3 regions of the Shewanella sp. Arc9-LZ genome follow, and region 3 is predicted to be linked to each of the others. Evidence: predicted binding sites of a transcription regulator. Region 3 holds the regulator's gene; each other region holds the start of a gene.

Region 1 (4,603 bases), 2.2 Mb from region 3:
ATTCCTTCTGATACCGGCGCTATCTCTACCGAAAGCTCTGAGATAAAAGGGGTGATCAGTACGCCGTCAGCAATTGAAACGATTACGGTAAGGGTTGAAGACGAGTCGGGTCAGCTTATTAAGAGCTTTAATGTTGACGGCAGTAAAGGCGGCAATGTTGATGTGACTTGGGATGGTCTAGATAAAAGTGGTAACCCAGCTAAAGCGGGTAATTATGCCATTAAGGCCAGTGGTAAAGTCGATGGAACGTCACAAGATTTAGCCGTATCGACTTACGCTCATGTTACCAGTGTGTCATTAGGCACTGTAGCAACAGGAGCAATTTTGAATTTGCGTGGAGTAGGTGGAATTAAGTTATCTGACGTACTCGCAGTATCTGAAACATAGTACGGCTAACAACGAATCGTTAGTTGTCATCATAAATGAATTAATTGTGAGAGGTGTAATATGTCATTTAACATCGCATTGAGTGGTATCGCTGCCGCGCAAAAAGATTTAAATACAACCGCGAATAACATCGCTAACGTCAATACTATTGGTTTTAAAGAGTCTCGAGCTGAATTTGCTGACGTTTACGCCAATTCAATTTTTTCTAACAGTAAAACGGCTGTGGGTGGCGGTACAACTACTACACAAGTTGCGCAGCAGTTTCATCAAGGTAGCTTGCAATTTACCAGTAACTCATTGGATATGGCGATCAGTGGTGGTGGTTTCTTTGTTACCTCTTCTGAATTAGGTTCGCAAGATCAGTCATATACCCGTGCGGGTGCGTTTAAAGTTGATTCGGCCAATTATATGGTTGACTCAGCAGGGAATTTTTTACAAGGTTTCCCGGTGGATGAAGACGGTAACTCAACCTCGGTGAGTTTAACCACAACCCAACCGATTAAGATTCCTGACACGGCGGGTAGCCCAGTGCAAACTGAAAATGTTGGTTTGCAGATGAATCTCAATGTGAGTGAAATAGCCCTAGATCCAATTAATTTTAATCCTGCAGATTCTGATACATTTAATAATTCCACCTCGGTGACGATTTATGATTCGTTAGGTGAATCGCATATTATGACCACTTACTTTGTTAAACCCACTGGTGGTTCGCATACTGGCGAAAGTAATTGGGTGGCTTTTTATGCTGTTGATGGTGATCCTGTCGATGTAACAACTGCTGGAAAATATATTACTGATACCGATACTGACACTGATGGTGATGGTCTCGTGGATGCAACAGGGCTCGCATCAGCTGCCAACCCTAGTGGTGTTGGCACATGGTCAGGTGCGGTGCTTAAGTTTAACTCTGTTGGTGCTTATACTATCAGTGACCCTACCACTATTACCACTGAGGCTTTAGGTGCTGCTGGTGCAGGTGCTTTAGGTCCTGGGGCCGATGGTACTCAAGCGCTTACGATAAAATTTAATAATCCGACTCAATATGCATCTCCGTTTGAAGTGACTGAATTGACTCAAGATGGTATTACCGTCGGTCGATTAACCAATGTTGGTATTGGTTCCGATGGTTTAATTACCGCTAGTTACAGTAATGGCTCAACGGTTCCGTTAGCGCGCGTGGCATTAGTACGCTTTGCTAATGAACAAGGCCTTACACAGGTGGGTAATACATCTTGGAAAGCCAGTATCGATTCAGGTGCTGCATTAGCGGGAGAAGCCAATAGCGGTACATTTGGTAGTATTCGTTCATCTGCCCTTGAGCAATCAAACGTTGATTTAACCACAGAGCTGGTTGATTTAATCTCGGCTCAGCGTAACTTCCAGGCTAACTCGCGTACGCTTGAAGTCAACAACACCTTAAATCAAACCATATTACAAATCCGTTAAGTTTACCTTTACCTTATCAATTTATGTTTACGTGATAATAGGTGTTGCCGTTTACGGCAACACCTTGCCTTTATCCTTGTTATTGTTACTCCTCGCTACTCCTTGTTATTACCTCACTAGTGTTGATAGATGCTTTTTTGACACTCACGCGTTATTCGTTAATTTTATTGATTAACCGATTCATGTAGTTACCTCCTTACAACACAACTTAAATCTCATTGGCATGATGCTTGCTTGTTCTGTGTATATAGTGTTTTTGCAGAAAGTTTGACGGAGCAAAAAATGGACAAATTTCTTTATATTGCCATGAGTGGCGCAAAGCAGGGGATGAATGCCCTAGCAGTGAGTGCGAACAATCTTGCTAACGCCAATACTGATGGATTTAAAGCTGACATGGTCCAAGCCCGTTCAATGCAGGCATTTGGTGAAGGCTTGCCTACACGGGTATTTTCGATGATGGAAAGCCCTGGCAGTAATTTTAACGGTGGTCCGATTAAAACCACTGGTCGTGACCTTGATATTGCGGTTAAGGGTGATGGTTGGCTTGCAGTGCAAGCGGCAGATGGTTCTGAAGGATACACCCGTGCGGGCAGTTTAAAAATTGACAGTACAGGTTTGTTGTTAAATAGCAGTAACCGTCCGGTAATGGGAGCTTCGGGTCCTATTGTGTTACCCATTCCGGTTGAGAAAATAGAAATTTCCGCCAACGGTATTATTTCAGTACGTCCGCAAGGAGCAACCGCTGAAGTGATAGAAGAGGTCGCGAGGATTAAATTAGTTAATCCTGGTAACGAAAACCTAATGCGCGGTGAAGATGGGTTGTTTCGCTTAACTGCGGGTGGCAATGCACCAAACGACCCCGGCGTTCAAGTTGAAAGCGGCGCGGTTGAAGGCAGTAATGTGAACTCAGTGCATGAAATGGTCGCCATGATTGATATTCAACGTCAATACGAAATGCAAGTCAAAATGATGAAGAACGCTGAAGAAATTGATCGGGCGTCCACTTCCTTGATGAGAATTAGTTAGGAGTAATTATTATGCATCCAGCGTTATGGATAAGTAAAACCGGTGTCGATGCCCAGCAAACTAACATTGCCGTTATTTCAAATAACGTGGCCAACGCCAGTACTGTCGGATTTAAGAAAAGTCGTGCGGTATTTGAAGACTTACTTTATCAAACGGTTAATCAAGCCGGTGGTATTAGCTCAGACAACAGCAAGTTACCCAATGGTTTAAACATTGGTGCGGGTACTAAAGTTGTTGCTACCCAAAAAATGTTTACCCAAGGCAACATGCTGACTACCGATAACTCATTAGATTTAATGATTGAAGGTTCGGGCTTTTTTGAAGTGCAAATGCCAGATGGCACAGCAGCCTACACGCGTAATGGCCAGTTCAGCTTAGATGATACTGGTCAGATTGTAACCCCGGGTTCAGGTTATGTGGTGCAACCGCCAATTACCATCCCGGATGATTCCACCAGTATTACGGTATCGGCATCGGGCGAAGTGTCAGTGCAAACCCCTGGTACCGCAGCCAGTCAAGTTATTGGCCAGTTAACCATGACCGATTTTATTAATCCGGCAGGTTTAGATCCGTTAGGACAAAACTTGTATACCGAAACGGGTGCAAGTGGCACACCTATTCAAGGTACTGCGTCGCAAGACGGCTTAGGTTCTATTCGCCAAGGAGCACTAGAAACCTCTAACGTGAATGTAACAGAAGAGTTGGTCAACCTTATTCAAGGTCAACGTATTTACGAGATGAACTCTAAAGTTATCTCAGCAGTTGATCAGATGTTGTCTTATATTAATCAGAATCTCTAAGGAGCTAACATGATTAAATACATTGCGTTAGCCTCAGTAGTGTTATTGGCTGGCTGTAGTTCTACTGCCAAGAAACCGATTGCTGATGACCCATTTTATGCGCCGGTATACCCAGATACCGTTCCGACGCAGGTGGCGCCAACGGGATCTATTTATCTTGATAGCCAAGCATCAAGCTTGTATTCCGATATTCGTGCGCATCGCGTCGGCGACATTATTACCGTGACCTTAAAAGAGTCTACTCAAGCGTCGAAAAGTGCCAATAACGAAATCAAAAAAGGCTCAGATTTAAGTGTAGAGCCCATTTATGCCGGCGGTAAAAATATTTCCATCAGTGGTGTCCCAATTGATTTGGGTTACTCCGACAGCATGAACACCAAGCGCGAATCTGACGCCGATCAATCTAACAGTTTAGATGGCAGTATTTCGGCCAATATCATCCAAGTGCTCAGTAACGGTAACTTGGTGATCCGCGGTGAAAAATGGATTTCTATTAACAACGGTGATGAGTTTATTCGTGTCACCGGAATGATCCGCAGCGAAGACATTAATCCAGACAATACAATCGATTCGACACGAGTGGCTAACGCTCGTATTCAGTATAGCGGTACCGGTACGTTTGCTGACTCCCAAAAAGTCGGTTGGCTGAGTTCATTCTTTATGAGTGACTGGTGGCCTTTTTAAGGAGTAATGCATGAAAATTAAACTGATTACGTCGGCTGTATCTATAGTCGCATCAATACTAATGCTAACCGCACCTGCACATGCAGAACGGATTAAAGACATCGCCAGTATTCAAGGGGTGCGAAGTAACCAATTAATCGGTTATGGCTTGGTGGTCGGTTTGCCAGGTACTGGGGAGAAAACCCGTTATACCGAACAAACCTTCAGAACCATGCTCAAAAATTTCGGCATTAATTTACCAGACTCTGTTCGTCCTAATT
Region 2 (4,603 bases), 2.3 Mb from region 3:
CATATGTTCGGCAGCAACAGCAGCAATGGTGTAGCTCTTGCCCGTTCCTGGCGGACCAGATACGCAGCCTAAATCGGCATTGGCAGAGATATGAATAACTTTCTTTTGTGGCGTCGATAATAACCCCGGTAAAAAGTCATATTTAAGTGTTGGGGCTCTGAGTCTTACAGCACGTTTTTCAAACGTTTGGTTAAACAGTTTACAAATAGGAGCTGATTGTTCGTTAGCGCTAATGATACTTTCTAATTCGTGAAGTACACCGCGACTGCTCGATGACCTCTCGACAAAAAGTAGCATCGAAATAGGTAATAAGCGGGGTGTTTCTTGGGTTAATGCTTTTTTAATATCTTGGTGCCCAGCAAGCTTGGGATATTGCAATAACTCTAGTGAGTTTATGTCAATTTGATTACTGCTAAAGTATGAGGTCCAAAAAGATGGTGAATGTATATCTTCATTGATGAGATCTTCTGAAAGCTCATTATCTTCTGGTAGCAATTGTTGCAGCAGGGCTTCATTGATTTCAGTGTCTTCTGTTTGGGCTGAAAAATAGAAATTATTGTTTTGTTGTTCAATGGTGGCTTCATTAAACAGCAGCGGTGAGACAACCGTTTTGAGCTCACCTTTTATAGTGACTTTACCGACAAATAGATATCGTGCGTACAGCAGTATTCTTTCTCTTTGGTACATTGCCACTCGCTTAAGCATTGGCTCAGCAAATTCTTGCGGGATAGGAAAACGAGGTAAAAAACCTGTCCCTAGCTCATCTTGCCCTTCAAGAATGAGACGATCTTCTTGTTTAAACTTGTTCACATTCCAAAGATTGATGGAGGCGCTATCTTCCTTATAACAATCTTTGTAATAGGAAATAATCTGCTGATAACTCAATGGCACAATTCCATTTATTGATGATCCCAAGACAAATTAGACACAATACGGCAAGGCTCGCAGCGAAAATGAAACATGTCTAAAAGTGGCTCATCTAGCTTCCAATCTTTAGATCCACAGCGTGGGCAGGGGCGAGCTAGCTCTGCTTGCAATGATTCGCCGCCCACACGGTATAAGTAATAATAGGTGGGGATATTAGTTAAATATTCTATCCGGCCACGTAAATCCCAACCGCGTCTAAATAAGTCACTGTCCGCTCGAGTGATCTCATCCAAAGCTGCATACTCTGCTTTAGTGGCTGCGGCCATTTGCAGTTCATCGCATGCTTGCCACTCTGTTTGCCATTTTATGATGCGTTTGTGATCGCCATTAAAAGTAGCAGGCAGTTGATAAAGAGGTATTGGTAACAGGTTATCGCCATTACGCAGTGGCGAACACATGTGCACATAACTGGTATACAGCAGTTGCCATGAAGGCGTGTCGGTATTACTAGCTTCTGAATTAATGTCTTGGCCGATAAACTTTTCTCTAGGGGCCAATAGTTTGGCTGCGGTTAAGCCTGCTAAGGTCACTTTTACCCATGGGCTACTGTGACGGTTTGCTAAGCTGGTTTTTTCAGGTAGCAGCAGACGAACTCTAAATTCACCATCATTAAAGGCGACCGCAAATTCACGTCCTAAAATTTGTCCATTAGCTCGTAAGGCTTCAAGAAAAGCGTTAATGGCTTTCTCTACCGTCTCAATAGTCGTATCGGCAAAACATTCAAAGCGTAGTTCGGTGACAAACATCTATTGGTCAGCCTTATTATTGATTATGTTGCTTTGAGCCATATTATTTTGTAATTGGTTTTCTAACTCAGTAACTCGTTGGGTTAGCTGACTAATATGTTGTTGTAGGGTCATAACCTGTTGAATCACTTGAGTAAGATCGGGTTGATCATGTGATGGGACATCGGCTATTGATGGAATGTCTGCTAATTCCGGTAAATGTTGCCACTCAGATTTAGGCAGCGCCTTAAATTGTTGTAAACCTTGGATAAGGGTAGGCATCGGAATGCTATTGCCTAAACGACTTTTTATCAGGGCCAAGCTGGGCGTATGCCCATTGTTAGCAATTGATTTTGCTGCGGCAAGTACTTGTTCAATTGGACTCATTGTTGGTTTAATTCCTTAATTCCATATAGTGAGATTAACTAATTTCTTGTTGAGTTAAAACATAAAGCTATATAAATCAGTATATTATTTTATGGCACGATTTTGGCTTAAAGGATCTGTAAATACAATGCGGATTTTATTTTAACAAAAAGGATGCAACATGAAATTAAAACTTATCGCAGCGGCATTAATTGGCGCTACATCACTAGGATTAAGTGGTTGTGTTATTAGTGTCGGAGACCATGAATCGGGTAAAAGTGCTGATTATTGGCAAGTGCAACAAGATAAAAATCGTGATCTGTTGAGCAAATTGTCTATGGGAATGAGCAGTGATCAAGTCACAACCTTAATGGGAACGGCTGATTTTAGTGAAGCTTATACCAAGTCGGCTCAAAATAATGCAGAGCAATCCATCAAAGTGTTGTTTTATCGTACCCAATGGGCAGAAGGCGATGGTAAAACAACCAAAGATGAATGCACGCCAATTGTGTTCAAAGATGACGTTTTAGTGGGCTGGGGTGATACCGCCTACAGACAGCACTAATTGCCGAGTGAGGTTATCCGACATTAAGTGTTAATTACAATTTAGCTCGCATCATCACGTCCAATTGGTCAATCACTTCTGACCATTGGGCGTCTTGTAATAATGCCTCTTTTAAAAATGCTTTTTGACCTGAATTCCAGCAATCGGCATCAGTAATTAATGTGTGTTTATCCAGTTTGTTTTGGATAACAAAGTCGTCGATTCCCTCTTGATCGTGAGGCAAACCTAATTGCTTAAATAAGTGACTTAAATCATTTGATGTAGTGTCCATTTGGCGCATTCCTTATGATGGTTAGATAAACAATTTTAGTATCCGTCTTGATGAGATAAATTGCAAACAACTGACACTCACAATCGCTAACAGGCAAAATGGGTAAACAAAACTTGTACAATGTTTCAAACTTGTTAAGTTAAGTTTAGCGAGTTAACCAACAAGGAATAATAATGGACAATAACACCTTGGAAACTTTACGTGCAGTATATTTGACGGCAGAAGACTTACGAGTCGCAGCTTCTATTCTTTATAACGCTTATCATGATGATCCCTATTTTATCGAGGTACTTGGGCAAGATGACAATCAACAATACGAACAGAAACTTCGCGCGGCGATTCGTGAAGAGTTAAATGAACTGTGGCAACAAGAACAACCTTTAATTGGCTTATTTGACGGTGACCGTTTAATTGGAGTTGCCTGTGTGATTACGCAACAAGTACCTTTGGGTGAGGGGCGTTATTGGCATTGGCGTTTTAAAATGATGTTGGGTACAGGATGGAAATCAACTCAAGGGTTAATGCAAAAAGAGACCTGCATTTTAGAACATCTTCCTTCGCAAAAATGCGGGGTTTTGCAATTTATTGCCTTATCCCCCAATGAGCAGCAAAAAGGTTATGGTGCCAAGTTAATTCAAGCGGTATTGAGTTGGTGTGATGAGCAACCTGGGCTTGATGGCATTGGGGTATTTGTGAGTAACTCTTCGCACCATCAAGCATTCGTGAAACAAGAATTTGTCAGCATTGCCACTGTGAGTATTGGCAATATTGAAGGTGAAATATTGTTTTACAGTAAGGCATAGTGTCTAAAATGAAAATAATCTAATACTAACAGAGCATACCATTAGCGAGTTGTTAATAAGGAGTGAGTAATGGAACCTAAGCGTTATTCTTCATTTGCAGAGTTTTATCCATTTTATCTGTCGCAACATCAAGATCCCGTTTGTCGAAGACTGCATTACATTGGCAGTAGCATTATTTTAGTGATCATTATTAACACTTTGATTAACCAACATTGGTGGCAGTTATTGTGGTTGCCGGTAGTCGGTTATGGTTTTGCATGGTTAGGGCATTTTATATTTGAAAAAAATCGCCCCGCAACATTCACTTATCCGCTATACAGCTTATGGGCAGATTGGGTCATGTTTGGTCAAATGATAAGGCGTTTATGGCGCAAATAACCCTGGAAGTATTAACTTGCTCACGCTTTTGTAAGCAATATCCTACAAGTGTGTAAGGGATCTTATCTAAAGTTGTCAGTGTTTAACGTTATAAATTATTGTTAATCTTTTAAAATCAGGTAATTACATTTTTCTAACGATTTACTGACATGTGGGATGTGTATTTAAATGGAGTTGAGTGACTTTTATCGGCGTTTATTTTGGCTAGAATGTAGTTATCGAAGGCGGGTCATCAGTTGGTTTTCTTAGGATGAGAAATAAGACTAATGATGCTTAAGAATATTAAGGATGATACTAGGACACGCTCACGGATTAGGGCATAAGCTCGGCAAATGGATAGCCGAATCAAGGATGGGTGAAGACAGTAAATAGTCGACACAAGGAAAAAAAGGATAGGGCTGCAGGATGCAGCTGGGATAATTCAACGGATTGAATAGATTTACCGCTCAGTCAACGGATAGGCTGTTCAACGGAATGAAACTCATGCGTTTGTTTGTGTTACACAAATAGACAAGGAAATGAGAACAGGGAAAAGGACTGCAGGAAGCATGTTTACATGGATGGTGCA
Region 3 (4,603 bases):
AACGGTAAAGCACAATGGCAATTAAGTGCAGACCGTGGGCAATTGAATAAAAATACCAGCAAAGTCACATTAGAAAATAATGTTATTATTGATGCCATTGATATAGAAGAACCCCTGCAGTCACTGAGTACCCAAGCTATTACGGTGGATTTAACCACTATGATAGGATCCTCACAAGAGATGGTGTACATCAAAGGTAAAGGGTTTATTATTCAAGGTTTAGGCCTACATGCTGACTTGAATTCGCAAAAATTATCGCTACTAAGCCAGGTAGAAGGAACATATGAGCCACATTAATCGTCTCCACACTCGCGCCAATGTTATGTTATTAAGTAGCATACTTTGTATATTGAGTTTGCCTGCCATAGCGAAACAAGGGGATCTGAAACAAGAATTGAAAATCGCTTCAGTCAGTCAGTCTGCCGACATTAAGAATAATCAAATTGTTTTTAATGGTCCGGTAACGATTGTCCAAGGCACGATTAATATCAATGCAGATCAGTTACGGGCGTTTACCCCTGAAAACACCACCAGTAAGAGATTAATTGCTACTGGCACCCCGGCTACATTTTCACAAGAATTAGATGACGGTAAAATTGGTACCGCAAGTGCTAACGAAATTAGCTATGACCTTGCCACCACTACACTCACATTGACTGGCAACGCCAAATTGGATCAATCAGGTAGCCAGGTTACCGGTAATAAAATCAAGTACAACATCAGTGCTCAAGAGCTGATTGCCGAAAGTACTGGTACAGGGCAAGATCGGGTAATCACCATCATTCAACCAGAGAATTTCCAAGACGAGTCGGCGCCAAAGCAAAAACTCCCTGAAATTCCTGTTAACAAGCAGATCAAACCATGACCCAAATTACCTTAACCGCTGAAAATCTAGCTAAAAGCTATAAAGCTCGTCAAGTTGTTAAAGATGTGAGTTTAACGGTTAAAACCGGCCAAATTGTCGGTCTTTTAGGCCCCAATGGTGCAGGCAAAACCACCACCTTTTATATGGTTGTCGGCTTAGTAAAAAGCGATAAAGGCCGAATATTGATTGACGATGACGACCTTACTGCCGATCCAATGCATTTGCGCGCCCGCAAAGGTATAGGTTACTTACCACAAGAAGCCAGTATTTTCCGCAAGCTCACCGTTTACGACAACATAATGGCCGTACTGCAAACTCGCAAAGAGCTCAGCACAGACCAACGTATTGAACAGCTTGAGCACCTACTCGAAGAGTTCCACATTACTCACATACGCGACAGCCAAGGCATGTCGTTATCGGGTGGTGAACGTCGTCGTGTTGAAATTGCGCGCGCTTTAGCTGCTAATCCAAAATTTATTTTGCTTGATGAGCCCTTTGCTGGTGTTGATCCTATTTCGGTCATCGACATTAAAAAAATCATCCAACAACTTAAAAACCGCGGTTTAGGGGTATTAATTACCGACCATAACGTACGTGAAACGCTAGACGTTTGTGAGCGAGCCTATATCGTTAGCCAGGGTAATTTAATTGCCGAAGGCACACCAGATGAGATATTAAGTAATCAACAAGTTCGAGCTGTGTACTTAGGTGAACAATTCAAGCTATAGTTACTTTACTGGCCTTTTAGTCTAGCTAACTCATTTCATTGAACGATACCTAAACAACGTTAAATGTCATTGATGTTTATGGCAATCTATTACAGTTCGAGATTGTCATTTTTATGGAAAATCATCTAGGGATAAGCGGTAAATGAAAGCGTCACTCCAACTTAAAATGGGTCAACACTTAACCATGACCCCACAATTGCAGCAAGCCATTCGCTTACTGCAATTATCGTCATTGGAGCTACAGCAGGAAATCCAACAAGCATTAGATTCAAATCCATTGCTTGAAATAGAAGATGAGTTTTCTGAAGCAAAAGACTCCTTAAAAGAAAACCGCGACCAAGCGGATACAGACTTTAGTGACAACAGTATTGTTAATGTCGAAAAAGACACTTCCACCGTCGACATAGCAGAATCCATGACCAAAGAAACCATGGATGATTTAGCCATGGATACCACATGGGATGAAGTATACACAGCCTCACCTATGTCAGGTTCAGGCAGTGCAAGCATGCGCGATGACGACATGCCCTTTCAAGGTGAAACTACTGAAGGTTTGTACGAACACTTAGAATGGCAAAAAAATCTCACTCCATTTTCAGACACAGATCTCGCCATTGCCACCGCCATTATTGATGCCATTGATGAACGCGGTTATCTAACCCAAAGTACCGAAGATATTCTCGAAGCCATGGGTGATGAAAATGTGGAACTCGATGAGGTTGAAGCGGTATTAAAACGCGTTCAACACTTTGACCCTGTGGGTGTTGCTGCACGTGATTTAAGTGAATGCCTATTTATTCAATTAGCGCAATACTCTAACGACACACCCCATATCGATAATGCCCGTTTGTTAATTAAAGGCTATTTAGAGTTAATTGCTGGCCGTGATTTCAGATTATTGATGCGAAAAACAAAACTAAAAGAAAATGAGTTACGTGACGCAATCACTCTAATCCAGACACTCAATCCTCGTCCGGGCTTATTAATTACCCCCATGGATGATGAATACGTGATTCCCGATGTCACAGTATTAAAGAAAAATGGCCGTTGGGTAGTAGAGTTAAACCCAGACAACATGCCTAAAATTGGTGTTAATCAGCAATATGCAGCCATGGCTAGAGGCAGTAAAAACCCGTCGGATAGTCAATTTATTCGAGGCCATCTGCAAGAGGCTAAATGGTTTATTAAAAGTATTGAAAGCCGTAATGATACTTTACTTAAAGTGGCAAATTGCATTGTGCAATTTCAGCAAGGCTTTTTTGAATATGGCGAAGAAGCCATGAAGCCTATGGTGCTCAATGATATCGCTGAAGCTGTAGAAATGCATGAATCGACCATTTCACGAGTCACCACACAAAAATATATGCACACCCCTCGAGGTTTATTTGAACTAAAATACTTCTTCTCTAGCCATGTCAGTACTGACGATGGCGGGGAATGCTCATCAACGGCCATTCGTGCTTTTATCAAAAAGCTGGTTGCCGCAGAAAACCAGAAAAAACCACTGAGTGACAGTAAAATGGCTCAGCTTCTGGCAGAACAGGGCATAAACGTTGCTCGTCGTACGATAGCAAAATACCGTGAAGCAATGATGATCCCGCCCTCAAACCAACGTAAGAGTTTATAACCTACTAGGCAATGGAGGATTTTTTATGCAAATAAGTCTGACTGGACGTCATGTCGAAATAACAGAATCTTTACGTGAATACATCCACAGTAAATTTTCAAAGCTTGAACGACACTTCGATCAGATCCATAATGTACACGTTGTGCTCAATGTAGAAAAATTACAACAAAAAGCAGAAGCCAAAATCAACATTAATGGCGCAGAAATTTTTGCAATGTCAGAAAGTACTGATATGTATGCTGCAATAGACGCCCTGATCGATAAACTCGACCGTCAGGTAATTAAACACAAAGAGAAGAATACAAAACACTAACGATGGAACTTTGTACCATTCTGCAGCCGGAATGCACTACCTGTGCCACACCGGGCAGTAAGAAAAAAGTACTGGAACTCATCAGCAATTTAGTCGCTGCCCAGTACCCAACCCTGTCTTCGCAAGAGGTTTTTGAAAGCCTGTTAGCGAGAGAGAAAATGGGTAGCACAGGTATAGGAAATGGCATTGCGATACCTCATGGTAGATTAACGACCATCGATCACCCTATCGCGATATTTATTAAATGTGAAGAAGCCATTGCCTTTGATGCAATCGATAAGCAACCCGTGGATCTTTTATTTGCTTTGTTAGTACCTGCAGACCAGTGCCAACAACATTTAGGCACGTTATCGAGCATGGCCCAAAAGTTAAGCGATAAGCAAATATTGAAACAGCTTCGTAAAACTCACGACGCAACAGAACTTTATCAGGTTATTACTGCATGAAACTAGTTATAGTATCGGGACGTTCAGGCTCAGGGAAATCCGTTGCCCTGAGAGTATTAGAAGACCTAGGATATTATTGTGTTGATAATTTGCCTTTACCACTCATTGGCACATTATTAGCCCAGCTTAAAGGCAGTAATGATTTGGTTGCGATTAGCGTTGATGTTCGTAACATTGCAGAACAAGGTAAAGTGCTTCAAGACCAATTGGCACTACTTGAGAATGACACTGAAATTATCAGTTTCTTTTTAAATTCCAATGACAAAGTATTGCTTAAACGTTACAGCGAAACACGTCGATTACACCCGTTATCTAAAAATCATATTTCACTGCAAGAAGCGATAAAACTAGAAGGCCGTTTACTTGAGCCTATCGCAAAAATTGTTGATCACTATATCGACACTTCTGCGCTAAATATCTACGAATTAAGCGACCAAGTTAGGCAAATATTATTAGGCAGTGTTGATAAAGAGTTAGTGATTAACTTTGAATCTTTTGGCTTTAAACACGGCATGCCGACAGAAGCAGATTTTATGTTTGATGTACGCTTTTTACCCAACCCACATTGGGAAATAGAACTGCGTCCATTTACGGGTTTAGACGAGCCCGTACAAGAATTTTTAG

Evidence for each region. Region 3 encodes sigma-54, which starts transcription at its own class of promoters, with help from an activator protein. Its sites were predicted from a motif close to GTTGGCACGNNNNTNGNNT; they were not measured.
Region 1: the regulator sigma-54 is predicted to act here: its motif matches at 2,051-2,069, upstream of flgF (flagellar basal-body rod protein FlgF).
Region 2: the regulator sigma-54 is predicted to act here: its motif matches at 2,130-2,148, upstream of GUY17_RS06855 (DUF3192 domain-containing protein).

What each region holds. Positions count from the first base shown of each region.
Region 1 is NZ_CP048031.1:1,488,148-1,492,750, forward strand. Features, by position in the region: gene flgD (flagellar hook assembly protein FlgD) at 1-387, shown strand, start outside; gene flgE (flagellar hook protein FlgE) at 448-1,833, shown strand; gene flgF (flagellar basal-body rod protein FlgF) at 2,116-2,859, shown strand; gene flgG (flagellar basal-body rod protein FlgG) at 2,871-3,659, shown strand; gene flgH (flagellar basal body L-ring protein FlgH) at 3,669-4,343, shown strand; gene GUY17_RS06435 (flagellar basal body P-ring protein FlgI) at 4,354-4,603, shown strand, end outside.
Region 2 is NZ_CP048031.1:1,596,103-1,600,705, forward strand. Features, by position in the region: gene GUY17_RS06840 (DEAD/DEAH box helicase) at 1-810, opposite strand, end outside; gene GUY17_RS06845 (Zn-ribbon-containing protein) at 900-1,673, opposite strand; gene GUY17_RS06850 (hypothetical protein) at 1,674-2,039, opposite strand; gene GUY17_RS06855 (DUF3192 domain-containing protein) at 2,200-2,583, shown strand; gene GUY17_RS06860 (DUF2789 domain-containing protein) at 2,618-2,854, opposite strand; gene GUY17_RS06865 (GNAT family N-acetyltransferase) at 3,028-3,657, shown strand; gene GUY17_RS06870 (DUF962 domain-containing protein) at 3,727-4,035, shown strand.
Region 3 is NZ_CP048031.1:4,168,722-4,173,324, forward strand. Features, by position in the region: gene lptC (LPS export ABC transporter periplasmic protein LptC) at 1-297, shown strand, start outside; gene lptA (lipopolysaccharide transport periplasmic protein LptA) at 284-865, shown strand; gene lptB (LPS export ABC transporter ATP-binding protein) at 862-1,593, shown strand; gene GUY17_RS17940 (RNA polymerase factor sigma-54) at 1,736-3,220, shown strand; gene hpf (ribosome hibernation promoting factor) at 3,246-3,533, shown strand; gene ptsN (PTS IIA-like nitrogen regulatory protein PtsN) at 3,536-3,979, shown strand; gene rapZ (RNase adapter RapZ) at 3,976-4,603, shown strand, end outside.